One region of the Paenibacillus sp. ATY16 genome, then DNA from elsewhere that is predicted to be linked to it. Evidence: riboswitches for the same ligand, from Rfam matches in the RefSeq annotation. Region 1 holds a riboswitch; each other region holds the start of a gene.
What was found. Region 1 has a riboswitch for cyclic di-AMP ahead of CFI03_RS25265 (C40 family peptidase). Riboswitches for the same ligand answer to the same signal wherever they lie in the genome.
Positions count from the first base shown of each region.

Region 2: it holds a riboswitch for cyclic di-AMP, as region 1 does, so the genes downstream of both, CFI03_RS27775 (TrkH family potassium uptake protein) here and CFI03_RS25265 (C40 family peptidase) in region 1, are expected to answer to the same signal.
Region 3: it holds a riboswitch for cyclic di-AMP, as region 1 does, so the genes downstream of both, CFI03_RS17875 (APC family permease) here and CFI03_RS25265 (C40 family peptidase) in region 1, are expected to answer to the same signal.

Region 1 covers NZ_NMOK02000047.1:23,372-33,191, reverse strand. The annotation lists gene CFI03_RS25300 (hypothetical protein) at 1-22, opposite strand, end outside; gene CFI03_RS25295 (hypothetical protein) at 19-1,167, opposite strand; gene CFI03_RS25290 (zf-HC2 domain-containing protein) at 1,201-1,758, opposite strand; gene CFI03_RS25285 (RNA polymerase sigma factor) at 1,755-2,369, opposite strand; gene CFI03_RS25280 (YwhD family protein) at 2,453-2,974, opposite strand; gene CFI03_RS25275 (M1 family metallopeptidase) at 3,078-5,090, shown strand; gene CFI03_RS25270 (hypothetical protein) at 5,240-6,061, shown strand; cyclic di-AMP (ydaO/yuaA leader) riboswitch at 6,372-6,528, shown strand; gene CFI03_RS25265 (C40 family peptidase) at 6,534-7,001, shown strand; gene CFI03_RS25260 (MFS transporter) at 7,116-8,333, opposite strand; gene CFI03_RS25255 (GNAT family N-acetyltransferase) at 8,440-8,958, shown strand; gene CFI03_RS25250 (EAL domain-containing protein) at 8,964-9,820, opposite strand, start outside.
Region 2 covers NZ_NMOK02000052.1:432,910-442,729, reverse strand. The annotation lists gene sdhA (succinate dehydrogenase flavoprotein subunit) at 1-155, opposite strand, end outside; gene CFI03_RS27790 (succinate dehydrogenase cytochrome b558 subunit) at 183-854, opposite strand; gene CFI03_RS27785 (LysR family transcriptional regulator) at 1,186-2,064, shown strand; gene CFI03_RS27780 (potassium channel family protein) at 2,448-3,110, opposite strand; gene CFI03_RS27775 (TrkH family potassium uptake protein) at 3,128-4,468, opposite strand; cyclic di-AMP (ydaO/yuaA leader) riboswitch at 4,539-4,699, opposite strand; gene CFI03_RS27770 (CPBP family intramembrane glutamic endopeptidase) at 4,949-6,541, shown strand; gene CFI03_RS27765 (hypothetical protein) at 6,706-7,224, shown strand; gene CFI03_RS27760 (hypothetical protein) at 7,353-7,856, shown strand; gene uvrC (excinuclease ABC subunit UvrC) at 7,827-9,701, opposite strand.
Region 3 covers NZ_NMOK02000027.1:25,189-35,008, reverse strand. The annotation lists gene CFI03_RS17885 (VOC family protein) at 13-414, opposite strand; gene bglX (beta-glucosidase BglX) at 1,059-3,221, shown strand; cyclic di-AMP (ydaO/yuaA leader) riboswitch at 3,515-3,707, shown strand; gene CFI03_RS17875 (APC family permease) at 3,860-5,686, shown strand; gene CFI03_RS17870 (Lrp/AsnC family transcriptional regulator) at 5,730-6,188, opposite strand; gene CFI03_RS17865 (amidohydrolase family protein) at 6,491-7,876, shown strand; gene CFI03_RS17860 (ABC transporter permease) at 7,899-9,071, shown strand; gene CFI03_RS17855 (ABC transporter permease) at 9,068-9,820, shown strand, end outside.

The DNA of each region.
Region 1 (9,820 bases):
AACCTACCCGCCATTCTCTCATCGGTCTCCCTCCTCTTCTCTCATCATCTCCGCGGGATGAGGCGGAAGAGGAGCCGGTGCCGAGTAGGATTTTCTGCTGCCGCTGCCAAACACTAGCCGGAAGCCGAGAGCAATCATCAGGAAAGCGACAATGGCGGTTGGCAGATTATATTTCAATTTTACATACTCCGCATAGATTCCCGGCCATGTCTGCGAGATATAGCCGCCCATTACCCGGTCACCCAAATAATAAATGCCGAGCAGCAAAAGGCCAATCCCGATCCACTTCTGATAAGGAGCAAGTTGAGCGACTACCGCTTCGTCATGAAGCTCGCCTCTTTCGTATCGCGACATCTGCTGCATGGAATCGAAGAAGGCATAGAACCAGAGCAGCGGCATCAGGAACAAGAAAATCGACAGCCGCAGAGAATCCATCAAATAGATGGCGATAAGAAAACCGCCCATCAGCTGAAGGCCCCGTTTCTGCAAGCCCAAATACAGATGCCCCGCTCCCGGGAAAAGCGACAGGATTGCGGCAAGCACTTTATTTTTCCGGCCGGTTCCCATATGGTTCTCGATCTCCTCGAACAGCGGACGGTCGCTAAGCTCCTCTCCGCGCTGCTTCCTGTGAAGCTGCTGAATCGCATCAAAGATGCTGTAAATCCAGATCACCGGCAGCCCCAGCAGAAATACCAGAAAAGCGGCGGTATTCGTCACGACACCGATAAATACCACAACCGCGAACAGGCCAAGGAAAGCAACCAGGAATGTAATGCCGCGCTGCATGAGGCCAAGCGACATATGGCCAAGACCCGGTATAAGCGAGAGCATGACGGTGCTTGTCTTTTCCCGTTGCTGCTCGTAAGCCATGTAGCCCGGATCAAACGGGATATCTCCCCGCTCGCTGTAAGGCGCCGCAGGCGGCTTTGGAGACAGCAGCGTCACGACCATATCGATCATATTAATAAGCCAGCTAAGCGCGGCCGTGAATAAGAAGAATAGGCCAATATCTCCCCCGTCCCCGGATTGCACAGCAATAAATAAAAGCATTAAGGAGCCAAAGAACCCTCCTCCATACAGCAGGCAGCGAAACGGACGCCCCAGATAGGCATGCCCGACGCCCGGAATAAAGGATAGCAATAAAGCGACTATCGGATTTTTTGACATTTCGTCTTCCCTCTCCCCTATCATCATTCTTCCTTATTTAAAACGGTCATTCTCCAGCTTATCGAACCAGGAGGAGGTACGCGTGACCATCCGGTCGGACCACGTTGGACCTTGCGGCGGTTGTTCGGCGTCCTTCTCGATGGTTTGCTCTGTATTGGCGGAATGGGAGTCCATCTCCCCCAGCTTAGCCGAAAGCCCGCTAAACGTCCCTGTGCCAAGCAGCAGCAGCGTAATGGCCGCTGCGGCGGTAAAGTGAACAACGGGACGCTGAAGGAAAGACTGGCGGCGGGCAGGCTCCGCCCGCATAACCGGATTCTTTCTCGCCGACTCGGCGAGCAGAATACCAACAACCCGCTTCCCCATCTTTTTCATATCCGGAATGACGGCCCTTGCCTCAGCCGTTCCATCGGATGCCGGATCCGATTCCCGAGCCTCCGATGCCTCTATCGCATTCATAAAAAGCACCATACACGGCTCGCATGCCGCGATATGCAGCTCGATCTCCTCCCTCTCAGGTTCAGCGAGTTCATCATGGATATAAGCGGTCAGGTCTGCCGCCGTCACATGTTCCTTCCACTCCTGCTCATTCATTCGAAGTCCTCCTTCCGCCAATGCCGCTTGATCCAGTTACGTGCCCGGTAGAGCCTCGACTCAACGCTTTTTTTCTCAAGTCCGGTCTGAACCGCGATCTCCTCGTACGATTTGTTCTCCATATAATAAGCGGTCACGACTTCCCGATAATTGTCCGGCAGCTGCTCCACCTGCTCGCGCACCTGCCGCTGCTCTTCGCGGTCTATAACCGCCGTCTCAACGGCCAGCCCGCGTTCCGTAATCATCCCTTCCGCCTCAAGCCCCGTCAAGCTCTCCACCAGCTCCTCGGGCTTGCGCATCCGGCTTCTCTTCCAATCAATCGCCTTATTGACGGCTATGCGGGTAATCCACGTCTTGAAGCCGTCCATTCGGAACTCCGGGAGGGAGCGATAGATTTGCAGCAGCGCTTCCTGCGTCACGTCCTCCGCATCATGCGGCGAACGGATGACAGCAAACACGGTTCGATAGATATAAGGCCCATATTCGTCTACAAAAATCTGAAACGCCGCAGGACCGCCGTTCTTGATGGCCGTGATCCATTGTTCGTCTTGTATCTCGCTCTCCTCCCTTCCCGCTATAATAGACGAGAGCTGCGCTCTCCACCCCTGCACATCTTCAAAAAAAAGTTTTCAAGAAAAAAACCGGGGATCGCGCGGCCATCCGCCTTACGATCCCCGGTTATTGAATTCATTGCTTACGCCAAAGCTTCCTTAAGCTCTTCCGGCGAATTATTCCACCATTCTTCATTATGTTCGGCCAGAAGCTTGCGGTAAGCCGCTTTCTCTTCCGCATCCAGCTCTTCAAGCTTGTACTTGCGTTTAATCGCGGCATCCAGCTTGTTCACATGATCGGCGAGAATTTTCCAGCCGCGGCGCGCTTCGGTATCGATCCACATCTCGCAGGCCGTAGCCCCAGCATAATATGAACCTGTTTCGCCCCGTTCAACGGCAGTCCATACGATCCAGCATTTGCGGCCGTTCGGGCAGTCTTCTTTATTCGGACTGAACTTGATGCCCCGCTCCACCTTGCTCTTCGCATGCATCGCCCCGTCATCGATATAGGCTACGCCATTATCAATAATAACGCAGGATACTGCACTTAAATCTATCGTTCCGGCTCCAAAGCCTTTATGTTGTTTGTTGCTGACTACGTTAAGAGAGAGGGACTTCTTCTCTTTTTTTTCCGGCTCTGCCGGCTGTCCTTGCTGTTCCGTCATCGCTCTTCCACCTTCCCCGTACAATAATTCCATTTTAGCTAATAATCCGCGAAAAGCAAACATATACATGCTGTAGATGCTTGTCACGGGAGGGAATTGTATCATGTCTCCACGCTACGTCAAACGATTGTTGCTGTTTACGCTTACCGCCGTCCTGCTCGGCCTCTCCATCCAGCAGGGCTTCGGCCGCGCTTGGCAATCCCAATATACCTATGCTCTCGCCCCTGCCGCCAAAGCAGCGACCGATTCTGCGCCAAAATCGGCCAAGCCGCCTGCCTCGTCCCAACCTGACGCTGACAATGTGGCTCCTAAACCGCAGGCGCTTAGCAAGCGGATCACCGAGTACCATATCAACGTATCGCTTCGCGACGATATCCGGTATCTCGACGGCCAGCAGACCGTCACCTGGACGAACCCCGGCAAAAAGACGGTGTCCGAGCTTTATTTCCACCTCTATCCGAACGCCTTCATGTCGGACAAAACCACGTTTATGAAGGAATCCGGCGGAAAGCTGCGCTCGGATAAAGCAACCGAAGCAAGCCAGGGCTACATGAAGCTGCTTACGCTGGAGACGACGGAAGGAGAAAGCCTGCTTCCGCGGCTGCATTATGTTCAGCCCGATGACAACAATCCGAATGACTTTACGCTGGCCAAGCTAAAACTGCCCGAACCGGTTGCCCCCGGCAAGTCGGTTACCCTCGAGATGGGCTTTGAGGTGAAGCTGCCCGAAGTATTCGCGCGCATGGGCTACTCCGGCAATTACGTGATGGCGGGCCAATGGTTCCCTAAGCTGGCCGTGTACGAGACAGCGGGGACAAGAGGCCGTACCACAGAAGGCTGGAACACGCATCAGTACCACGGCAACTCCGAGTTTTACAGCGACTTCGGCATTTATTCCGTCCGCATTCAAGTGCCGGAATCCTATACCGTTGCAGCAACGGGCTTTCAGACGAAGGCAGTAGAGAAAAAGGGCAACCGGGCATTCTATCAGTTCTACGCCGATGACGTGCATGACTTCGCCTGGGCCGCATCTCCGGACTTTATCTATTATGAAGACACGTTATCCGGCCCCGGCATTCCGGGTGTGCGCATAAAGCTGTATCTGGATCCCGCGCATGAGGAATTGAAGGACCGGTATATGCATGCCGCCAAATCCGCGCTCTCCAAGTACGGGCAATGGTATGGCGAGTATCCGTACTCGACCTTATCGGTTGTAGTCCCTCCCAAAGGAGCTAACGGCTCCGGCGGAATGGAGTATCCGACACTCGTCACGGCTTTCGCCGCCGAGACGGACAATCCGGGCTACAGTCTCGAGAGGACCGTTGTGCATGAGGTCGGGCATCAATACTGGTACGGCATGGTAGCCTCTAATGAATTCGAAGAAGCCTGGCTCGACGAAGGCTTTACAAGCTATGCGGAAGACAAGGTTATGGCCAGCGAATACGGCATCGAAGCCAACCTTCCGCTGGAAGCGAGCTATATGACGGCCCCCGCTCCGCTCAAGCAGCCATCCTGGGCATATCCGAGCAATAACGTCTATGCTGAAAATGTGTACATGCGGGCAAAGCTTGTGCTAATTGGCATCGAGAAGCAGGTCGGCGAGAAAATGATGCAGAAGATTATGCGAACCTACTTCCAGAAATATAAGTTCAAGCATCCAACCACCACCGACTTCCAGCGCGTTGTCGAGCAGGTTACCAAACAAAAGTGGACCAATTACTTCGACCAATATGTCTACGGCAATCAGATGGCGGACGTATCCGTAGAGTCCATTACTGTCCATCCTGTCGAGCAGGATGGAGCGCGGATGTATGAATCGGTTATCTCTCTTCAGCGCAACGGCGGCTATAACGGTACGGTTCCGGTTGTCCTGAAGTTCAAGGACGGCACCATTGTTCCGAAGTCCTGGGATCCGACGGAGGCTCAAGTTCAGTACAAAGTTGTCCATAGCTCCCCGCTAGAATGGGTAGCTGTCGATCCGCAGCATACAAACGTGCTCGACAATAAGCATATCAACGACTATATGAAGGCCGACTTATCCGAGGTCACGCGTACCCGTTGGAGTCTTGGGGCTTCCAACGTCATTCAAGGTCTGCTCGGATTACTGGGCTGGTGAGAAAACCTCTATCGAAGAATTCGAAGAAGAGCGACCGCGTCTAGAGCTAGGTTTTATCGCAATAAGAATTTGTTCTCCCGGCTTGCTCGAAACTTATACATTCTTATGTGGTAGCTAAGAATTGCTTCGCAATTTTAGGAGGATTAGCCATGAAAAATCATATGAGGCAAGGCTGGCGGCTTACGATCAAGCACTTCTATATCGTTATTCTGCTATTCCTGTACCAGCTGCTATGGGGATTCTTCCTGTACCGGTTTATCGATTCGGTAGTTGCGCCGCTGCTGCGGCGGTTCCCGGATCACTCCCCGTCCAAAGCGGCCGTCCAGCTATTTTTGAGCGAAGCGCAGTTCCAGATTATGAAGACGGACCTGCTTACTCCGTACCTGTGGCTGCTTGGCGGCTTATTCGCCGCAAGAATGCTGCTCTCTCCGCTGTTTAACGCGGGGCTCCTCTACTCCCTGCAGCATGCGACCGATGCGGGAGGAACGCAGTTCCTGCAAGGTATCCGCCGGGCATGGAAGCCGGTTACCCTTCTCTACTGGATCGAGACGATTCTTGCTCTCGCTCCCGCATGGTGGCTGGCGCCAAAGGGGCTTGAAGCGCTGCTTCACAGCCGCTCGATCGGAGCCTTGCTGCAGCAGACCCTTCCTGCCGTAGGTGGCTGGCTGTTATGGGGCATCCTGCTCCATCTGCTGTTCCTGGCCATGCAGCTCGGGGCAACGAGCGGCAAGACCGGCGGCATTTTCCAATCTCTTGGCACAGCAGTCAAGCATCTTCTGCCTTTTGCCGGGTTATCGCTTCTCATGTGGGCGATCGGCTCGGGAATCGGATTGTTTGTCAGCGGCTTCTCCCTCGTATGGGCCGGCTTTATCGCCCTTCTTGTCCACCAAGGCTATCATCTTGTCCGTACCCTTATGAAAGTATGGACTCTAGCCTCCCAATACGACATTTTAAGATCAAAGGAAGTTTAAAATTCTCTCATAATTATAGAAGCAGCCCGCCCTGCGACCTAGTCGCAGCGCGGGTTTTTCGCGTTTTTTCGGGCTCGCTTGTCCGCCATTCTCCAAATAAATCAACATATCGGCTAGCAAAACCACATAGTAAAGAGTTAGTAAATCTTTATAGGGCTTCTCTGCTAGTCTGCGCGCCCTACATGAAGACTATTAACCGCAGGATACAAGCTTTTCCGCTTCCATTAGTCAAAAGGTTGCATGAGAATTATTAGAAATTGCCGTATAGAGGAGGAGATAAACGAAAATTACCGAATAGTTACCAAGTACATAAAACAAACTGCCTAATTCCTTGTACTGGAAACGGGGGAACCACCTCTGGGTGAATTGACTTCGACGTCCGAATGATTCTATCGGCGCCCGAGAAGTCATAGGGATCCTTCAACCGAACCCCACAGCTAACCTCGTCGGCATTGGAAGGAGCTTTACCGCTTTGAAAAAGGTTACAGCACTACTCCTTGGACTTGCGCTAATGCTGGCTTTTCAGGCTGGAAGCGTTTTCGCAGACTCCAAAATGGACGGCATTGTCAGCAACTTGATTGGCACGCCGTACGTTGCAGGTGGAACATCCACGAAAGGATTCGATTGCTCCGGATTTACTTCTTACGTTTTCGACAAAATGGGCATCGATCTTCCTCGTACTTCCACTTCGCAATCTGAAACAGGTAAGAAGATCGCAAAAAGCGATCTAGTGGCCGGAGATCTCGTGTTCTTCAACACGAACGGTCGTGGTGTATCTCATGTCGGCATTTATGTAGGAGACGGCAAGTTTGCTCATGCATCGTCCAGCAAGGGCGTTACGATAAGCAACCTTAGTGACTCTTATTATGTCAACCGGTATGTGACTGCTCGACGTGTCATGGACCCTAGCACTTTTGATAAATATGCCGACGAACAATAGAATCAAGCAGCCGCTTCCATCGGGGCGGATTGGCAGGATTCCTACAATAAAGCCGCATGCAGCTTGTCCCACCGGACAAACCGCATGCGGCTTTATTGTTTCCCGCTACTCTATTCAGGCAGCTGCCGTCTGCTGCTTCCGGCCGAGCGCCAGCATCGCAAGCAATACGACAAACATCGCAATTAGAAAAGCTCCAAGAATCCAGACCGTGCGGTCCGCACCATAGTTGTCCATCATCCATCCCGTTAATTTCGGGAAGATCGCCCCGCCTACGCCTCCGCAAGCGACAAGCAGACTGGTTGTCCGCTCGGTCATCCCCGGAATTAATCCGTTCGCGAATACGAGAGCAATCCCGAATACGCCGGAGAAGAACAATCCGCTTAGTCCGACAAGAACCATCATGCCGCTTAACTGCCCAACGGCCCCCATCGCAAGAATAACGACGCAGGCTCCGGCAATCGCAACAAACAGATAGCGGATGTATCCGACACGATCCGCCAGCCGTCCGGCGAACAGACGCCCCAGGATCATCGTGCCCCAGAACAGGCTAAGCGAGGAAGGGGCATTCGCCTCCGACATGCCGGAGCGTTCGATCATAATGGAAGGCAGATAATTGGAGAAGCTCATTTCCACGCCAACATAGAGGACGAAAAATAACGCCGACAGCAGCAGGAACGGAATCGAAGCTCTCTTATAACCGAACCACCCTTTTGGACGCAGTTCGCCAGCTTCCCGCTCCGCCGACGCCTTCTTCCCTCTGGCATGAAAACCGATCTTATCGTCGATTGGCCCAAACGAGATCGTCATCCATAAGATAAAGGTAATGCCGGCTAGTGCCGAGAGTATCGGGAAAGATAATTGCCATACATCGTATCGGATCAATATGCTTGCCATCGTTGGCATCAGGAAAGCGCCGATTCCAAAGAACGTTTCCAGCTTCGTCATCGCATTGGCCTTGCCGCTTTCTTCCGCCAGATCAATGACCATGGCTCCAATGACGGATTCCGTCATGCCAAAGCCGAACCCGGCAAACAAGGCGATGAACAGCATCAGTCCCCAGGAGTGGGGAGTAAGGCTGTAAGCCGCTTCGCCAAGCGTCAGGAGACCAAGCGAGAGAAGCACTCCCCCTCTTTTGCCCAGCTTGGACGTAATAAACGGGGACAGCAATACGCCCACCAAAAAACCAAAAAACTGATTCATCATCCATTGCCCGCCGTCGTCATAAGACAAACCGTATTTATCGAGCATCTGCTCCATTACCGACCCGCCCACAACATGAGCTAATCCAATTACGAGATAAGACAAACAGCCAAGCGCTATTAATTTCCGCATCGTAAAAGTTCTCCTTCGTTGTCCTTCGCCAAATCCTCATGAAGTCGATTACCGAAATGTTATAATGGAAAGAAACTTATAGATTCTTATTAATGAGGGTAGATCCATGACTAATTTTACTGATGAGGTACATTATAAACCATCACTGGAGGACATGACTATCCAGCCGATGGAAATCGATCATGCTCGGCAAATCTGCGAATGGCAATACGAATCGCCTTACGATCTTTACCATTGGCCGGCATGGGATACGATGCAAAAGGACGAGATCGAATTCGGCGACCCCGTCCTGCGACGCATGCAATATGCGGCTGTCGTGAATCGCGACCGGGAACTGATCGGGTTTGCCCAATTCTTTCCCATTGTTGGCGTTACCCGCCTAGGTCTCGGCCTTCATCCCGCTTTATGCGGAAGAGGCATCGGCCCCGGCTTTCTGCGGCTGCTGATCCGCGAAGCTCTTCGCCGAGCCCCTCAGAACAGCATTGACCTAGAGGTGCTGACCTGGAACACGCGGGCCATTCGCGCTTACGAACGGGCCGGCTTTGCCATTGAAGATACGTATGTAAGGCCAACGCCGCAAGGGCCAGCCGAGTTCCATTGTATGGTGTACCAGTCTACTCTTTAATATCCCTATAGCCGGTAATAATCAGGCTCGGGATCTTTCATATCAACGAACAAAATAATGCCGGGCTTCACCAGCACCGATACCGTCCGAATCCATGCCCTTGAATCCAGATCGGTATAGGCGCGGGAAACCATGGAGCGGCGGTTCTCGTTTAATTGCACGACATTCGGAACAAAATACGGCCGCCAGCTCCAGTTGGCCCCGCAGTATTCGTCCTCCCGCCGCCAGCTTCCGTCTTCTCTTCTCGAATAGTTGGAGGAGATCTGAATGCCGTCTTCGCTGCAAAGATAGACTCGGATGCTGTTGTTCTCCAACTCCTGCAGCAGCCGGACGATCCATTCATTATCTTCGTCCTCCAGCTCCTCCAGATGACCAATCCGGTCGATCTTGCCGGACAGCCTGTCCGACAAATAGCTCCAGTAGTTCTCCGAATAGAGCTGCAGCTGCCGGTGCGCCTCCAGTTCTTCTTCCAGCAGGGCCGAAAAACGGGACGGCTCGTCGAACTCCGGCTCGGCCTTCGCGAACAGAAAGCCCTGTACGTACCGGACTCCCGCTTGGATCGCTCTCGCCAAATCCTGCTTGGTCTCCACGCCTTCGGCAAGCAGCGAAGCCCCAAGCTGGTCAGCCAGCGCGGAGAGGGAACGAAGCGTACCCAGATAGCCGTCGTGACTCGCACTCCGTTTCAGCATATGAATGTCGATTTTCAGAATGTTCGGCTGAATCAGGGCAATCCGGTCCATCCCGCTAAAGCCGCTGCCAACATCGTCAATCGCAATCAGACAGCCCTTGGAGCGGTATAAATCGATAATTTCTCGTAGCTCCTCGATCTCGCCGTTAAAGCTTTCTTCCGTAATCTCTATCA
Region 2 (9,820 bases), on a different contig from region 1:
GCGCCGTTAATGCCGCCTTGCGCGCAAACGGAATGGGAACGTTTCACCGGCACGAGGGAAAACAGATCCACATGCACGCCCGCTTCCGCCGCTTTAACGGTTGCCATAAGGCCCGCAAGACCGCCGCCAACGACGATAATTTTATTTTTAGCCATAACGTTTCGCTCCTTGTCTAAATACTACTAACCGATATTGGTCAGTGCCAATGCGGCACTTGCCGTTTCCTTGAACTCGTCGCCCATAAACGCTACGAGGGACAGGATGAACAGCGCAGCTACAAGCACAAAGATTACCATGCAGATATTCGCCGAAGCACGTTGAGCTTTCGGAGATACCGTAATCCCCCAGCTGATCAGGAACGCCCAGAGGCCGTTGCTGAAGTGGAATACCGCAGCGAGAATACCGATGAGGTACAGAATGAACAAAGCAGGGCTGGTTGCAATATTATGCATAGTCGAGCCAAGCTCTTCATGCGTTACATTGCCAAGCGCTACCTGCACGCGAGTCTCGAACACGTGCCAGATAATAAAGATAAACGTGATTACCCCTGTGATACGCTGCAACGTAAATGCCCAGTTACGCTCATATTTGAAACGTCCCGAGTTGAGGTTCGATTGATAAGCCATATACAAACCGTAAACACCGTGGAACAAAATCGGCAGATAGATACCGAAGATTTCGAGCAGCGTTACGATAGGCAGGCCGTTAATAAAATGAACCGCTCTGGTGAAGCCTTCCGGCCCACGCTCATACGCCTGAAAATTGGCCAGGGCATGCACGATGATAAATCCACCCAGCGGAATCACCCCAAGCAGAGAGTGCAGCTTGCGCCAGTAGTACGAATTTCCTTTCATTAATACTTCTCCTTTCCAGACTGTGGTCGCTCCATGACATTTTTTGCTGTTGACAAACCATTCTACATTGTACCCCCGGCTTTTAAGTCCGTCAACAAAAGTCGACACCATTTGCGAAAGTTTCATTTCTCGACTTTTATTGCAATGGGGTCCCCGCAAAGTACTTGGATTAAATTTCGAAGCTTACGCTTCACTTCGTGGGCGTTATTCAAATTGTGAACGTTCCGTGTATGCCACCCTTTTAATCCTACTCCTTTTGAGCTTATAATGGAATTGCATATTTATTATAATTTATTATAACCAATTCACATAAGCGATCGGGGAGACCAAAATGATCGAAGAATTTCATATGTTTGCTGCCATCGTGGAACATTCCAGCATGAATAAAGCGGCTACCCTGCTTAATTTGTCCCAGCCGGCCTTGTCCCGCAAAATAGCAAAGCTTGAAGAAGAAATAGGCGCCAAGCTGTTCGAACGCGTCGGCAAGCGGCTTGAGCTGACCCGCGTCGGTCAATTGACTTACGAGTATGCCGTGAACCTTCGCAAGCTGCACCGCCGTTACATGGATTCCGTTGCCGAGTACACCGCTGCGGGACGAACCTCCATCACGATCGGGGCAAGCTTAACGACGCTTCAAACCACATTACCCGACTTCATAAAGACGTTAAACGCCAGTCATCCGGAATTCGATATCAAGGCCGTAACCGGCAAAACCCACGAGATTGTCACGCTTGTCCGCGACAACAAGGCGGATATCGCCATCGTTGCTTCCATGATTGAAGATTCCCAGCTTCACTGCGTGCCGCTGTTTGACGATCATCTGCTGCTTGTTATCCCGACCAGCGTAACCGTAACGCATGAGGAGCCTCTTTCAATAGAAGATTTAAACGGGCTGCCCATGATTTTGTTCTCCAAAGGCACCTGGTACCGCAAGCTGACCGACGAAGTATTCGCCAAATACCATCTTCAGCCGGATGTCCGGATGGAGATCGACTCCTTCGAGGCTATCGTCCGTCTTCTTCATACGTGCCGAGCGGCAACCCTGCTCCCGCATTCCTATATGCGCAAGCAGTTACTCGCCGACAACGAGCTTGTCGTTGTCCCCATCCGCGAGCTGGAAGAGACCAAGCGAACGACTTGTCTCATCCACAATGACCCTTCCGATCTTCATCCGGCGGTCCGGCGTTGGATTTCGGAGTTGGGTCAGTAGGTTTCGCTCTTTTCTTTCGCTCTTGTGCTTTTCGCTCTTTTTCTTTTCGCTCTTTTCGCTCTTATGCTTTTCGCTCTTTTCGCTCTTCTCGCTCCCGCAAGGGAGCACAGTGGTAGCGCTTCACTGTCTTCTTCATTCCCTCGCAGGGGGAATGGATGGGTGCGGCGCGAGGCGGGAAAGGGGTATCTCTGGAGGAGCGCAGCGTTCGCCTTTGTCACTTCCTTTGCTACCCCTATGTAAACCTGTTCAGAGCAAAGGAATGACAACAGCGGCCGGAAGAGATACCCCGTCCCGCCGAGCCATCCCGCCCCATCCATTCCCCACCTCAACAGCGAGCCAACAAAAAGGACAATGAACGCTAACAGCGCCCACTGTCCTTATCATCACCTGATTATGGTTTCTTCAAACTGTTCAATCTGGTCGTTTGTTCCGATCACGACCATAACGTCCTTTTCCGTCACCACATCCGTCGCCGTAGGAGCAATTATAATACCGGAAGGCTTGTTAATGGCTACGATGCTGCATCCGAACCGGGCACGCAAATTCATATCTTGAAGCGACTTGCCATTCAGGCATTTCGGGACCGAAAGCTCGGCAATGGTATACTCCTTCGACAGCTCGATATAATCAAGCAGATTCGGGGAGACAAGCTGATGGGCAACCCGGATGCCCATATCCCGTTCCGGATAAATAACGCGGTCAACGCCAATTTTCTCCAGCACGCGTCCGTGCAGCTCGCTCATCGCTTTGGCTACTACCCTCTTCACGCCCAAATCCTTCAATAATATAGTCGTCAGTATGCTGGCCTGAATGTCATCGCCAATCGCCACGACTCCGCAGTCAAAATTACGAACGCCTAGTGATCGCAGCGTCTCTTCGTCCGTGCAATCCGCCGACACCGTATAAGTCAGCACATTGCTCATCTCCTGAACGGCTTCCTCATCCCGGTCGATCCCAAGCACCTCATAGCCCAGCTTGATAAGCTCTCTTCCAAGACTGGAGCCGAACCTCCCCAAGCCTACGATCACGAATTGATTGTTCTTCATTCTTGCTCTCTATTCCCCTATCCAATCGTAATTTTGCCTTCCGGATACCGGTACAGCTCTTTCTCTGTTTTTGGCCCTAGCGCGTAAGCAAGCGTCAGCGGACCAAGCCGTCCGGCGAACATCGTTACCGCAATGACTATTTTGCCGAAGAACGTCAGCTCGGGCGTAATGCCCGTCGTCAGGCCAACGGTGCCAAACGCCGACGTTGTTTCGAATAAAATTTTCAGGAACTGCTGGTCTTCCGTCGTGGATAGCAGCATCGTTACCAATAGGACCAGCGTGAGCGACAGCATCGTAATCGTCAGCGCCTTGAAGATCCGGTCCTTCCCAAGCCGGTAATGGAAAAGAACGATATCTTCCCGCCCGCGGATCATCGCGATAACCGCCCCGACCATCGTGGTAAAGGTTGTCGTCTTGATTCCCCCGCCCGTAGAGCCCGGCGAAGCGCCGATAAACATCAGAATAACGGTGAAAAAGACGGTCGCCTGCCGAAGCTGGGTATAATCCAGCGTGTTGGCCCCCGCCGTTCTAGGCGTAACGGACTGGAAGAAGGAAGCCAGAATCTTTTCGCCCCAATTGAGGGAACCAAGCGTATTGCTGTTCGAAAACTCGAAAACGAAAATAACAACAGCGCCAGCGGCAATCAGGATGCCGGTTGTCGAGAGAACAACCTTGCTGTGCAGCGACAGTCTTTTGTTTTTCCGGAACTCCAGCAAATCCGCCATTACCACAAAACCTAATCCGCCAAAAATAATGAGCAGCATCGACACGATATTAACGAGCGGGTCCCCTACGTACATCGTTAAGCTGCGGAAATGGCCGAAGATATCAAAGCCTGCGTTATTGAAGAAGGATATCGAATGAAAGAGCCCAAACCATACCGCTCTCCCAAACGGCATGTCAAAGGCGAATCGGACGGCAAACAGAACAGCGCCAACCAGCTCTATCGTTAAAGAGTAGAAGATCACTCGACGGATTAGTCTGACGATGCCCTCCATACTCGTCTGGTTCATCGCTTCCTGCAGAATGAGCCGTTCCTTAAGCGAAATCCTCTTGCGCAGCACCAGCGCAATCAGCGTGGCCATGGTCATAAAGCCTAATCCGCCAATTTGGATAAGAGAGAGGATGATGATTTTGCCAAAGGTAGAGAAGTATGTACCCGTATCGACGACAACAAGTCCGGTCACGCAGGTCGCCGAGGTTGCCGTGAACAACGCATCGATAAAGGGCAGGCGCGAGCCATCGCTTGAGGCGAAGGGCATCGACAGCAGCACGGCTCCAATCACGATAATCATGGCAAAACCAAAGACCAGAATCCTTGGCGGCGACCATTTCAGGATATTGAGATATTTGGCCATTCTTCTCTCCTTTTAATAGATCTTTCAACATTTGGGCATAAAAAAAAGCACGGGAACTCCCATGCAAATGAGTCCTGTTCCACGCAGCCTACGAGGTTAGCTGACGGATTCGGGCCTGGAAAGGCAGCCCTATTCAAGCGGATGCTCGAAATTCACCCCATGCTGGCGGATTGCTCCGGACAGCGGTTTGGTTCCCCCGTTTTCAAAAACGAAATTCGGCTGATACGATTCGATTAATATGACGTAACGATTATACGCCCAAACTGCGGAAACGATCAAAATGAGCCTAAGCGATAATTAAGCGGTATTCGTTCAAAAACGGGCAATCCTACAAAGCAAATGGCTGCTTTCTGGCTGCAAGTCCTTATTTCACCGCTTTCCGTTTGCATACTCCACTTTCGCCCGCATTGGATAAGTGAGGTTAATAATGGTATTGTTACTGTAGCGAAGCATCGTCTGAATTCGAAATGGAGGTTTTATATGATCCCTTCCATCGCTCCTCATGATTGGAAAAGATTCCTGTGGGCTGCTGTCGCAGGCGCAATTATTTTCATCTTTACCCAGTTCGGCCCTGCAGCCGGGGACCAGCTGTTCTCAAGCTCAACTCCTAAGGTTATTGCAAAAAGCGAAGCCGAGTCGACCGCGAAAAGGTTCGTCCGGGAACAGTTCGGCAAAGCAGCCGTAACCGCCCATACGATTTATCAGACCGACAGTCTGGCAAACGGTTATTTCTCCAAGGAAGAGCTGCTGGGCAAGTTCGAAGATAAATATGACGCCAAGTTCCCGACCGATACGTTCCAGGTCAATCTGGATCTGGAGGACGGCACAAAAGCTTATGTCTACGTCCATATGACTAACGGCAGTATTACAGGCTGGCATTGGCTTGGCGGTCAATCTGCCGGCAATACTCAATCGGTTCAAACGTCAGCGAAGGCTTTTGCCGAAACGAAAGGGTTCCGGCCGGAAGAATTGGACAGCCTGTACATCAATGACCAAGGAGACGCCGTGCTTCACCCCACCGGTTATACGCTTGGAGATGCTTCACTTGAGCTGATTATCGGAGTAGGCCTTGTTGATGATAAAGCGGTGATCACCAGGTACAAGCCAGCTTTCCAAGCACCGGCGGATTACGTCTCTTACGTGGAAGGCCAGAAGAAGACGGGCAGCGCGCTGTCTGTTGTCAGCCTGGCGTACATGTGCTTCATCTCCCTCGTTTTATCGCTTATTTACGCGATTCTTTACAGGGGACACACGACCTTTAAGCGCGGGATATTTATCAGCTTGGTGTTTATCGTATTCTACATCTATAACAATCTGAACGTTCTTGATGGCATCATGGCAACCTTTGGCGAGCAGAGCCGGTCGGATGCCGAGATGAAGGCTACCGTTTTGATTACGGTCGTGCTGCTCATTCCGGTTGGCCTCGCCGTTTACTTCGCCTTAGTCGCCGGTGACGGGATGTGGCGCTCACAAAAACGCCCCTTATGGCCGGGATTCCGCGAGCGAGGCTATGGCGAGCATGTATGGCGCAGCGTTGGCCTCTCCTATCTCTTTGCAGCGATTATCCTTGGCGCGCAAGCGATCATTATGGTCGCCATGAAGTTTCTTGCAGGCTCCTGGGCAACCAGCGATGCTACGCAGTCGCCTTACAATACGGATATGCTGTGGCTTATGCCGATGATGGCCTGGTGCGCTGCCATATCCGAAGAAGCGATATTCCGGTTGTTCGGCATTGCTTTATTCAAAAAATGGTTTAAAAATACGTTTATCGCTACGCTTATTCCCACGATCATGTGGGCGCTGGGACATGTCGGCTATCCGATCTTCCCGTTCTATACGCGTATCGTGGAGCTTGTTATTCTGGGAACGGTATTTTGTCTTATTTTCCTCCGCTATGGCTTTATTACGGCCGTGTTCACCCACGCAATCCTGGACAGCCTTATTATGAGCTTCGAGCTGGTCAGCGTTGGAGGAGGCGTTAATATTACCGCCGCGCTGATCTATGCGATTCTTCCTGTTATCGTTGCATGGGTTATCAAGTACTGGCATAAACGGCGCTTTATACAGGCCTGATCGGACTGTTCATAAAAAGGAAGGTATCCTCGCCGGGATACCTTCCTTTTTTCGTTTATACGGCATCTCAAACAGCCCATTTAATAGAAACGGCCATTTTGTCCAAGAGGAATCCTGTCCACATTAATATAATCTATTAAACCAACATATGGAGTGTGATTGGATTGATTGCAAGAATCAGCGGCTATGACCGCAAACAGAGCTCATGCAACAAAAGCTATGAGAAACAGTCGTCGGGCAAAAAGTCAAGCGGTCATCACAAATCTTCGGGCAAAAAGAACAAATCGGACGGCGGCAAGAAAAATTGCTGCTGCCAACACAAGTCTTCCAGCAAAAAATCGTACGGCTATTCACACAAATCAAATGGCTGCAAATGCGAACACAAATCAAATGGCCGCAAATACGAGCACAAATCTTCGGGCTATAGCGACAATTCGGTAATTCCGTACAACAAGGAAGAAAAATCAAGCGGAAAAAGCTATGCTGAATATGCTTATGGCATCCTTAGCAAGCTGTCGCTCGGACAAGTTATTCATCGCGTTACGCTGGATAACGGAAAGGATCTGGATAAAGCGAAATGGGCTGGCTTTAAGAATGGGCATGCTACTTTCTCTGCTTTCAACTACAAAACGACTTACCTCGTTTATGTCCCGCTGAACAAAATTACAAGCATCGCTTTGTAAAGGAAATTAAACAAGAAACTATTTCATTTGTTTATCCACTCCTGTACAAGAGCAACTCTAGCAACCTTCATATAATCTAGTATTACGTTCATGAGGAGTGATAGAATTGCCAAAAAACCATAGCTCGGGTGGCAACCAAAGTCCCGGCGGCAACCAAAGTCCTGGCGGCAACCAAAGTCCTGGCGGCAATCAAAGTCCCGGCGGCAATCAAAGTCCCGGCGGCAGAAGTGCGGGAGCTGACAAAGCTGGAGCTAATAAAAAATCAGGTGGCAGCAAAGGCAATAAAAGCAGCAAATCCGGTGGCAGCAAAGGCAATAAAAGCGGTAAATCCGGTGGCAGCAAAGGCAATAAAAGCGGCAAATCAGGCGGCAGCAAAGGCAATAAAAGCGGTAAATCCGGTGGCAGCAAAGGCAATAAAAGCGGTAAATCCGGTGGCAGCAAAGGCAATAAAAGCGGCAAATCAGGTGGCAGCAAAGGCAATAAAAGCGGTAAACCAGGCGGTCGCAAAGGCAAATAAAAAAGCAAAGGCAAGTAATATAAAAAGGAATGAGGTTGCCCTACATTCCTTTCGCTATGCATCTAGCTCAAGGAATGAGGTTGCCTCATTCCTTTTCCTTTTCTTCTTCATTTAAGGCAGCTAAAATTTGCGAAGCCAGCTTCTCGCCAATAGACAGAGGCTTGAAGTCTTCGATTGAAGCTTCCCTTATCTTCTTAATCGAGCCAAAATGCTTAAGCAGCAGCTTGCGGCGCTTCTCTCCGATTCCCGGAATCGCATCCAGCTGGGAGGCAATCATCGATTTGCCTCGTTGTTCGCGGTGGAAGGAAATCGCAAACCGGTGGACTTCATCCTGAATCCGCTGCAGCAGATAAAATTCCTGGCTGTCGCGGGGCAGCGGCACGACTTCCGGCGGATCACCGGTCATCAATTGGGCCGTCTTATGCTTTGCATCCTTCACAAGTCCGCATACCGGAATATAAAGCCCCAGCTCATTTTGCAAAATATCCAGTGCTGCGGAGATTTGTCCCTTGCCGCCGTCGACTACGATTAAATCCGGAGGAGTCTGCTGCTCCTTCAGCATTCTTTCGTAACGGCGCCGCACGACCTCGCGCATCGTTTCGTAATCATCCGCGCCAACAACGGTTTTCACCTTATACTTGCGGTACTCTTTCCTGTCCGGCTTGCCATCCGTAAAGACAACCATCGCCGAAACCGGATTTGTGCCTTGGATATTCGAGTTATCGAACGCCTCGATTCGCCGGACCTCCGGCAGTCCAAGCCATTCGGCCAGTCCCTCCGAAGCGCGGACGCTTCTCTCCTCATCTCGCTCGATCAGACGGAATTTATCGGCTAGCGCAATCTTGGCATTATCAATAGCCATGGATACGGCTTCGCTCTTCCGTCCGCGCTGCGGCATCAGCACCTTCACCTTCAGCCAGTTATGCAGCATTGTTGCAAATTCATCCGCGGCCGTGGACGATTCCGCCGTCCCTTCTTCCTCATCGGCCGGGAGCGGAAGCAAAATCTGCTTCGGCAATGCCGGGTTATCGCTGTAATATTGGGTAACGAAAGTCATAAAGTCATCGTATTCTTCCCCATAATAAGGGAATGTTGTGCCGCGCCGTTCAATCATTTTCCCCTGGCGCATGTACAGAATCTGCACGCACATCCAGCCCTTCTCTACCGCGTAGCCGAAGATGTCGCGGTCGAGGGCATCGTTCATCGTAATCTTCTGCTTCTCGATAACCGCATCGATGCTGATGATCTGATCGCGGTATTCCTTGGCACGCTCGAAATTAAGCTCTTCGGCGGCAGCCTCCATTTTACGCTGAATTTCCGCTTTTACGGCATCATGGCCGCCGTTAAGGAACTTGGTAATTTCCTGAATCATCGCATCGTACTGGCCCTGCTCCACATCGTATTCGCATGGGGCAATACATTGGCCGATATGATAGTACAAGCATACTTTATCAGGCAGCGTTCCGCATTTGCGCAGCGGATAAAGCCGGTCCAGCAGCTTCTTGGTTTGCTGAGCCGCGAAGGCATTCGGGTACGGTCCGAAATATTTGCCTTTATCCTTCACGACACGCCGCGTAACCTCAAGGCGCGGGTGTTTTTCGTTCGTAATCTTAATATACGGAAAAGTTTTGTCGTCCTTCAGAAGAACATTGTATCTTGGATGATATTGCTTGATCAGATTGCATTCGAGAATGAGTGCTTCCATATTGCTCGAGGTAATAATATAGTCAAAGTCGCGGATTTCCGATACGAGCCGCTGCGTTTTTCCGTTATGGCTGCCGTTGAAGTAGGAGCGGACGCGGTTTTTCAACACCTTCGCTTTGCCTACATATATAATGGTGCCTTCCCCGTTCTTCATTAAATAACAGCCGGGCTGGTCTGGAAGCAGTGCTAATTTGTTGCGGATTAGCTCTTCGGCTTCCGCCCTGCTGGCGGGTGTATTTTGTTGTTGCTGATCCATTTTGTCCCTCCTAAAAAGAATTACCATACTATTGGCCGAGAATCGGCAATTGTGGTAATTCTTACTTCGTAAGCATAAGCTTCGCGCTGTTTATCTATTCCTTTATATTAGCATATCGA
Region 3 (9,820 bases), on a different contig from region 1:
TAAACTAAATTTTTATTCCGGCCGGCCGGAGACTCCTCCTCCGAAAGCGATCCGGTATCCATCGGCGTCTTTAATGGTAAATTCGCTCCAATGCTCCGAGTAGTTAGGGCCGTTAACAAACTCGACAGCTTTAGACAGGCACTCTTCCGCGAGCAGGTCCACGGCATCCGTGTAAGCAAAAGCATCGAAATATAAGCCGCCTTGCACCGCGGAATTTGGCCGCACGTCATCCTTGTTTACGGCAGGGTGCAGAATAAAGGTTATATTTTCTCTTGTTACATGGACATGTCCGCCAATCTCTTCATAAGTAAAACCGAGATTGAGGTAGAACGATGAGGCCTCTTGTATATCTTTAACCAGCAAAACGATAGATGAACCCGTTATCTTGGCTTTTGCTGCTGTTAACTCGCTCATTTTACCCTCCCCAAACGTATGGAATAAAAATACAATTATATTAAGATCATACAATGGGCCTTGAATTGGAGCAATATAAGAAATGGACTTGCCGGTTAGTGGCTGAATGAATAGGTTAGTAAGGAATTTCGTTTCGACTACGTTGCACGGAATGCAGGATAATTAGCCTCGAAGGGTCATTGCTAGGATGTACGCTGCACGGAATGCAGGATAATCGGCCTAATTGGTTCAAAAAGCCCCCGAGGAGGGCCAATATACTGCATTCTATACAGCATAACTTGAGCAGGCAGCGCGAAAGCGGCGATTATCCTGCATTAAATGCAATCAGGCCTTGGCAGATTGAACGGCTGAAGAGCGGCAGGGCCGGAGCGGAGCGGAAGGCATGCTCGCTGAGAAGCGCAGCGCTCGCCTTTGTACCCGGATTTCAACCGCTATAACGGTATATTCGAGGAAATCAGGGTACAACAGCGATCGAAGGAGCATGCCTTTTGCGCAGCGATAATGCCCGCCAAACTCATCAGTTCAGCAGCACACAGCCAGATTGTAGAGTTTTTCGGCTATTCCCGACATATTGCTGTCCGGCGGCAATCGGTATAATGGAAGAGAACAAGAAATCATCCGATTCAAATGGAGGGTTTGTCCACGTGACGAAACAATCAATGACAGCTCTACTTGAGCAAATGACGCTGGAAGAAAAGATTTTTCAGCTGATGCAGCTTACTCCTAATTTTCTCAGCGAAGATGACGCTAACCTGACGGGTCCGCTGGCCTGGATGGGCGTTACGGAAAATATGGTGAACAATGCAGGATCCGTGCTGAGTGCCGTAGGCGCGAAGGAAACGATAGCTCTGCAGAAAAAATACATGGAGAACAGCCGCCTTGGCATTCCTCTGCTTCTTATGGCGGATATTATCCACGGCTACCGTACGATTTTCCCGGTGACGCTGGCGATCGGCAGTACCTGGGACCTGGAGCTGGCGGAAAAAAGCGCCGCGATTGCAGCGAAGGAATCGGCCGTTACGGGCATCCACGTGACGTTTGCGCCGATGGTGGATCTCGTCCGCGACCCGCGTTGGGGCCGTGTGATGGAGTCGACAGGCGAAGATCCATACCTGAACAGCGAATATGCGCGTGCCTTCGTCCGCGGCTTCCAAGGCGATGACCTGGCAGGCGATATGGACCGCGTTGCCGCATGCGTGAAGCATTTTGCCGCTTACGGCGCAGCGGAAGGCGGACGCGATTACAACACCGTCAACATGTCGGAAAGACAGCTTCGCGAGTCCTATCTGCCGGCTTATAAAGCCGCGCTGGACGAGGGCTGCGAGATGGTGATGACGGCCTTCAACACGGTTGACGGCATCCCGGCCACCGGCAACAAGTGGCTGATGCGGAACCTGCTTCGCGACGAGTGGGGCTTTGACGGCATGCTGATCTCTGACTGGGGCGCGGTAGGCGAGATGATTCCGCATGGCGTTGCGGCGGACGGCAAGGAAGCCGCGCTGAAGGCGATTGAAGCCGGCGTCGATATGGAAATGATGACCTCCCACTATGCGAACCATTTGAAGGAGCTTGTGGAAGCAGGCGAAGTGGATGTCAAGCTGATTGACGAGTCTGTGCTCCGTATTCTGAAGCTGAAGGACAAGCTGGGTCTCTTCGAGAACCCGTACCGCGCCGCAAGCGAAGAACGGGAGAAGGAAGTGCTGCTATCGCCCGACCACCGGGCTGCGGCACGCGAGATCGCGGCCAAGTCCTTCGTGCTGCTGAAGAACGAACAGCAGGCGCTTCCTCTCCGCAGCGGGCAAAAGCTTGCGCTTATCGGACCGTTTGCGGAAAGCGGGGATATTCTAGGCCCTTGGTCGATCTGGGGCAAGCAAGAGGAAACGGTGCAGCTGCATGCGGGTCTATCTGCCCATAAGGCTGCGGATATCGTTGCGGTAGCGAAAGGCTCCGACATCGACACCGTGACCGAGGAGCAGCTTCAGGAAGCGGTCGCAGCGGCATCGCAAGCCGACGTAATCGTACTGGCGCTGGGCGAAAGCTCCGAGATGAGCGGGGAAGCGGGAAGCCGCGGCGACATCCGTCTGCCAGAGGCGCAGCTAGAGCTTATTCGGAAGCTGAAGCCGCTTGGCAAGCCAATCGTGGTGGTGCTGTTCAACGGCAGACCGCTTGACCTGCATGGCGTTATCGAAGAGGCGGATGCGCTGCTCGAGGTTTGGTTCCCGGGTACGGAAGGCGGCAATGCGATCGCGGATGTGCTGTTCGGCGACGTGAACCCGTCAGGACGTCTGACCATGTCTTTCCCTTATTCCGTTGGCCAAGTCCCGGTGTACTACAACAACTACAATACCGGACGTCCTCTTACGCCTCAGAATGCGAATGAGCGTTACGTCTCGAAATATCTGGACATGCCGAATGCGCCGCTTCTGCCGTTTGGCTACGGTCTGAGCTATACGAGCTTCTCGTACAGCGAGGCCACCCTATCGACGGACGTTATGAACGCAGGAGATACGCTTCGGGTATCGGTTGACGTGACAAACTCGGGAGCTTCTGCCGGCGAAGAGGTTGTCCAGCTATACGTACGCGATCTTGCCGGCGAGGTTGTCCTTCCGCTGAAGGAGCTGAAGGGCTTCCGCAAGCTCGCTATCCAGCCGGGCGAGACGAGGACGGTGACGTTCGAGATTACCGAGGAGCAGCTTCGTTATTACCATGCGGATCTGCAATTGAAGAGCGATGCAGGCGAATTCCATGTCTTTGTAGGCCCTAACAGCCGCGATGCGGAAGCGAAATCGTTCCGCCTTACGAAATAAAAACAAAAAAGCGCAAGCCGGCCACAGGCAGGTTCGCGCTTTTTTTGCTTACAGCGACTTTAATAGAGCATGCCCGTCAGGTAATAGCCAATCTCCACTGTTATATCAGGGATTATCTACCGATTGCACGGTAAAAGGAAGCATGGCGGTTTATTTGGGACATTCCGAGAGCCAGCCAATTATGTATCCGCATTCATGAATGGAAAACAGACTAATCTGCCCTTTTTCGCGTTTATATCGCAGTTTACAGAAATGGGGGAACGGGTCTATGATCAAATCTGCAAAACTTCATATGTTCATATTCGCTGAGTTTCCGTTAGAAACGGAGAGCAGGGGAACCAATTGCGATAGGCAGGAGAGTGCATGCTTGTCGCCGGGGTGAATCGGCATGCCGGCCGCATTATAGGATTGCGGCAGCAAGCTGTAGGGCGACTCTAAACGCCCGAATCCGTCAGCTAACCTTGTAAGCGTTGATAGAGAGGGTGAACTTCGGTTATTTACGGGCCGCGGGAGGATACTCTGCGGTTTTTTTCTGTGCGTAGAAAAAAGCAAAAGTGGTTACATTAGCACTGATAAGTGTTTGAGTAGCCAAGTATCCAGGTATTAGATGTTTAACTTCAACGTTGGCGGTGACCTGTGTGTTTACTCTTATCAAAAGATTACTGATCGGGCGTCCCCTCAAGTCCACGGAATTAGGGGAACAGAAGCTCATTAAGACGAAGGCGCTTGCGATCCTGTCCTCGGATGCCTTATCATCCGTTGCATACGGGCCAGAGCAGATTTTGCTCGTCTTGATGACCGTTAGCGCAGCGGCGTTTTGGTATTCGATTCCGATTGGTGTCGGGGTGCTGGTCTTATTAACGGCACTTATCCTGTCTTACCGGCAAATCATATTTGCCTACCCGCATGGCGGGGGAGCTTATGTCGTATCGAAAGAAAATCTCGGTGTATTCCCGGGCCTCATATCCGGCGGCGCCCTGTTGGTCGATTATATATTGACCGTAGCGGTAAGCGTGTCGGCGGGTACGGACGCGATCACGTCCGCTTTTCCAAGCCTGCACGAGCATTCGGTACTAATCTCTATCCTGTTTGTCCTTTTTATTACGATATTAAACCTGCGGGGCGTGACGGAATCGGCGTCTATCCTTGCTTATCCCGTTTACTTGTTTGTGCTGGCGATTGTTGTCATGGTCCTTGTAGGCTTGTATAGAATCGCTGCAGGCGACGTATCCCCTACGCTTCACACTTCGTTAGGCACGCCGGTTGCGGGCATCAGCCTGTTCCTGCTGCTCCGTGCGTTTGCATCCGGCAGCTCGGCCCTGACCGGGGTTGAAGCGATTTCGAATGCCATCCCGAACTTTAAGGATCCGGCGCCGAATAATGCGGCCAAGACGTTATTAGCGATGGGCGCCCTGCTCTCGATCCTGTTCTCCGGCATCGTGTTCCTTGCTTACTACTACGGCGTCTCTCCGAAGGAAGACGTGACGGTTGTATCGCAGATTGCCGAGGGGATATTCGGACGTCATACGATGTATTATTTTATCCAGGGTACAACGGCCCTTATCTTGATCCTGGCGGCCAACACCGGTTATTCCGCCTTCCCGCTGCTTGCGGTTAACCTGGCGAAGGATAAATTCATCCCGAGAATGTTTACGGCACGAGGTGACCGTCTCGGTTACTCGAACGGCATTATCAGCTTGGGGGTTCTGTCCATCATCCTGATCGTGGCGTTCCAGGGCAAGACCGAGCATCTCATTCCGCTGTACGCGGTTGGCGTATTTATCCCGTTCACTCTGTCGCAGACGGGGATGTTGGTCAAATGGTTCCGCCAAAGGCCGAAGGGCTGGGTTGGCAAGTTCATCATTAACTCGATTGGCGCCTTGATCAGCTTTATCGTAACGATGATGTTCTTCCTGACGAAGTTCGAGCAGGTATGGTCGATTCTGATTTTCCTGCCGCTCATTATTTTCGTGTTCCACCGGATCAAGAAGCACTATGAAGCGGTTGGCGAGCAGCTTCGCCTGGCGACCTGCGAACCCGTGATGCCGATCGTAGGCAACGTAATGATTTTGCCGGTATCGGGGATTACGCATGTGGTTGAGCATTCGATTATGTATGCCAAGTCGCTGAAGGCCGAACAGATTATTGCCGTTTATGTTCCTTTCGAGAAAGAGGATGAGGCGGTCTTCGAAGAGAAGTGGGAGAAGTTCATGCCGGATGTCCGGCTCGTAACTTTGCATTCTCCGTACCGGTCGATTACGAATCCGCTCTTTAAGTTTATTGATACCGTGCAGCGCAAGGCGAGCGAGAACAATTACCAGGTAACCGTCATTATTCCGCAGTTTATTCCGAAGAAGGGCTGGCACAACATTTTGCATAACCAAACGAGCCTGATGCTTCGTGCCCAGCTGCTGTACCGCAAGGATGTCATCATCACCACCGTGCCTTACCATTTGAAAAAATAGCGAGAAGCCTCGGTCCAGTCGGAACCGAGGCTTTTTTTGCTGCCTACAGCTCAAGCCCCGTTCCTTGCTTAAAGCGTTTGATAACCATATGGGTGTTGACGTTTACGATCCCTTCAAGCACATAGATTTTTTTGAACAAAAAATGCTCCAGCGCCTCCTCGTCCTTCAGCAGCGCATGCATATGCAGCGAGCTTGGTCCCGTCATCTGATAGATGCTGATCACTTCCGGTTCCTCCGATAACAGTGCCCCGGCTTGCTCTACGAATCGAGGCTCAACCTCAACTTCGAAAAAAGCGGAGATGGATTTGCCAAGCTTGGTTGTGTTTAACCGTACGGTAAAGTTCTCGATAATTCCGTTATTCACCATCGCATCCACGCGCTTCTGGATCGCGACTCTGGATAAATTGAGAAGCTCGCCGATCTTGGCGTACGACATCCGTCCGTTATCGTGCAGCAGGCGGATAATTTCCTGATCTGTGTCATCCAAGTGCGGTAAATGCATGAGGCCACTCCTCTTCGATAAAATTTCACGTTAAGCTACTTTGTGCGAGATAAATGTCAGGTATTGGTTTCGAATTTGGTTGTTTTTATGTCAGTTAATATAACATTAGTAACCAAATTGGTCTATAGAAAATGACAAAACAGTCCAGATAAGCCCTTTTTTAGTTACGATGTGGTTGACGCACTGCTAGGGCGCTCATATAATCATGTCATAAAACATTACATACGAAACCATAAACATACGGAATGGTTGCGAAAACTTCAAATTGCGGGTTAATCAACTTACATGAGGGTGTGATCGGTGTGAAAAAGCAGCTGATTCGTAACGGGACCGTCATCACGATGAATGAGGAGATGCGGGTGATCCCTAATGGTTATGTTCTCATGGAGGGGGATCTTATTTCGGAGGTGGGAGAGTGGCCGGCAGACGGCTCGAAGGATGAGCTTCTCCGGCAGGTGGATATGTTGCTGGATGCGCAGGGGAAGGCCGTCATTCCCGGACTGGTGAACGGGCACACCCATTTGTTCCAGACCTTTATTAGGGGCGTTTCCGATGATTTGCCGCTGGCGCAATGGCTTCGGCAAATCATATGGCCGGCATCTCTAGCTATGGAGGAAGAGGATTTCTATCTGGCTGCCATGATCGGCTGCATTGAGAATTTGAAGTCGGGCGCCACCTACATTATGGACCACCACTATGTTCACACTCATGCCGGCAATGATGACGGTGTCCTGAAGGCCATGCAGGAGTCGGGCATTCGCGGTCATATGGCCAGGGGAGGCGTTGATCTCAGCTACGAGCCAAGGCTTAGCGAAACGATTGAGCAAATATTCGGCCGTACGGATGTTCTGCTTGATCGCTGGCAGGGAGCGGCCGAAGGCCGGATCTCCATTGCGCTTGGCCCGCTTAATTTATACGGCTGCTCGGAGAGCTTCCTGAGGCAGGCGGCTGATTACAGCGAGCGGAACAAGCTGATTACGCACCTTCACGTCGCGGAAACGAAGGACCAGATCGACAATACGATGGAACGTTTCGGGCTTCGGAATTTGGAACTGGTTGAAGCGGTGGGCCTGCTCGGCAAGCATACGCAGGTCGTCCACGGCGTCTGGCTGGATGATAAGGAGCTGGATTTACTGAAGAAGAATGAGGCTACCGTAATTCATTGCCCGGTTTCCAATATGTATCTCGCTTCCGGCGTAGCGCGCGTGCCCGAGATGCTGGAGCAAGGCATTAATGTGGCCCTGGGGACGGACGGTCCCGGCAGCAATAACTGCCAGGATAATCTTGAAGTACTGAAGTTCACGGCCTGCCTGCATAAGGTGGATCAGCTCGATTCAACGCTGCTGCCGCCTATGCAGGTGCTGAAGATGGGGACGATCAACGGGGCCAAGGCCGTTGGGAGAGAGCGGGAGCTTGGCAGCCTGGAGCCGGGGAAAAAAGCGGATGTCGTGATCATTGATCTGCAGAAGGCGCATATCGCGCCCATTCACCGGGTCAGCTCGGCCATTGTGTATAACGCAAACGGCAATGACGTGGATTCGGTTTTTGTGAACGGTCAGCTTGTCGTTCATCGCGGCAAATGCACGCTGGTGGACGAAGAAGAAATTATTCGAAGGGCGCAGGCAAGGGTCGATGTGCTGCGGCAGAGGCTGGGCACGGCTTATCCGGTATTTAACGTAGTGGAATAAAGAAGGCGGAGGAGCGGTCTTCATGAGTGAAGCAAGGAGCGTTAACGAAAAGGCGGAACGATGGGTGAAAGCCGTGGTCGAGGTTCTGTTTTACGCCGGAGCAGTGCTTGTCGCTCTGCTCGCCGGGGGTTTGGTTATGGCGGCGGCGGGCGTATCGCCGCTGGAGGCGTACCGTCTTATCTGGGACGGCGCTGCCGGCGACGCGAACAGCGTGAAGGAAACGCTGGTCAAGGCAACTCCGCTCTTGTTCGCCGGTCTATGCTACACGTTCGCTTACCGGAGCGGCTTGTTCAACATCGGCGCGGAAGGCCAGATCTATATCGGAGCGATGACCGGTACGATGGCTGCGCTATATGTCCCGGGTCTTCCTGGCTTTGCGCATCTGCCTCTCTGCATTGCGGCCGGTGCGGCTGGAGGCGCGGTCTGGGCGGGTATTGCCGGGGCGCTCAAAATATTCAAAGGCGCCAGCGAGATTATCAACACCATCATGCTCAATTATATGGGAATCTACTTGGTCAGCTACATGGTAACCGGTCCGATGAAGGATCCGTCCGGTACGCTTCCGCAGTCCGCGAGGCTCCCTGAATCGGCGCTGCTTGCGAGGCTGCTTGACTCCAGGCTGCATTACGGCTTTGTGCTGGCGGTTGCTCTGGCGGTCATTCTGTACGTTGTCTTGAACAGGACGGTCTGGGGCTATGAAATCCGGTCAGTCGGCTTCAACAAACAGGCCACGAAGGTTATGGGCATTCCGGTTAGCCGCAATATGCTGCTCGTCATGATGGTCAGCGGAGCGATTGCCGGAATCGGGGGTTACGTGGAAATAGCCGGCGTGCAGAACCGTCTCTTCCAGAACTTTTCGCCCGGCTACGGCTATGACGGCATCGCTGTCTCGTTGGTCGGCGGGGCGCATCCGCTTGGCAATATCGGCTCGGCTATTCTGTTTGGCGGATTGCGGAGCGGGGCCAATGCGATGCAGCGGATGACGGGTACCTCGACCTCGCTTGTATACGTTATTCAGGCCACGATCATTGTGCTGGTTGTATGCAACCGGTACTGGTTCGGCGGATGGAAGCGGCGGCTGATCGCTTCGCTTGCGGCCCGATTCGGCGGCGACAGCCGTCCTGAAGAGTTGAAGGTTGTGCAAGCGGCGCGGGAGACGGCTCTCAACGTGAACAAAGGGGAGGGATCAAGATGAGCGAGGAAGTGATTGTCAGCTATTTGGCTTCCGCCATTCGCCTGTCGGTTCCGCTGCTGCTCGCCGCGCTTGGCATTCTGTTCATGTCGAGGAGCGGGATTCTGAACATCGGAATGGAGGGCATGGTTCTGATTGGCGCATTGTCCGGTGTCGTTGGCGCGTATTATTTCGGCAGTGCGGCAGCAGGCGTAGGGTTTGCCATTGTCGCGACCGGGCTGGTCGGACTGCTGTTCGGTTTTCTCGTGATTACGACAGGGGCGGATCAAGTTGTGATCGGGACGGCGCTTAATTTATTCGGTTTAGGCATAACAACGGTATTTGGCCGGAGCCTGCTTGGGATGGGGCAGGAGGCGGTGCGGGTGAACGGGATTCCCAGCCTGCGGATTCCGCTGCTGAGCGACATTCCGTATGTCGGGGAAGCGTTGTTTGATCAGAATGTGCTTGCGTATGCTTCTTACTTGCTGGTGCCGGCTGCCGCGTTTATTTTCTACAAGACCAATTGGGGACTCCGGGTTAGGGCGGTAGGGGAAAATCCGCTGGCCGCCGATACGCTTGGCGTACGCGTTCACCGCATCCGATATATCTGCTGCCTGATTGGCGGGATGCTGGCTGGCGTAGCCGGGTGCTCGTTATCGCTTGGCATACTGAATCAATTTACGGAGAACATGGTGGCAGGCCGTGGTTTTATCGCCTTGTCGGCGGTTATTTTCGGCAAATGGACGCCGCTTGGCACGATGGGAGCTTCTCTC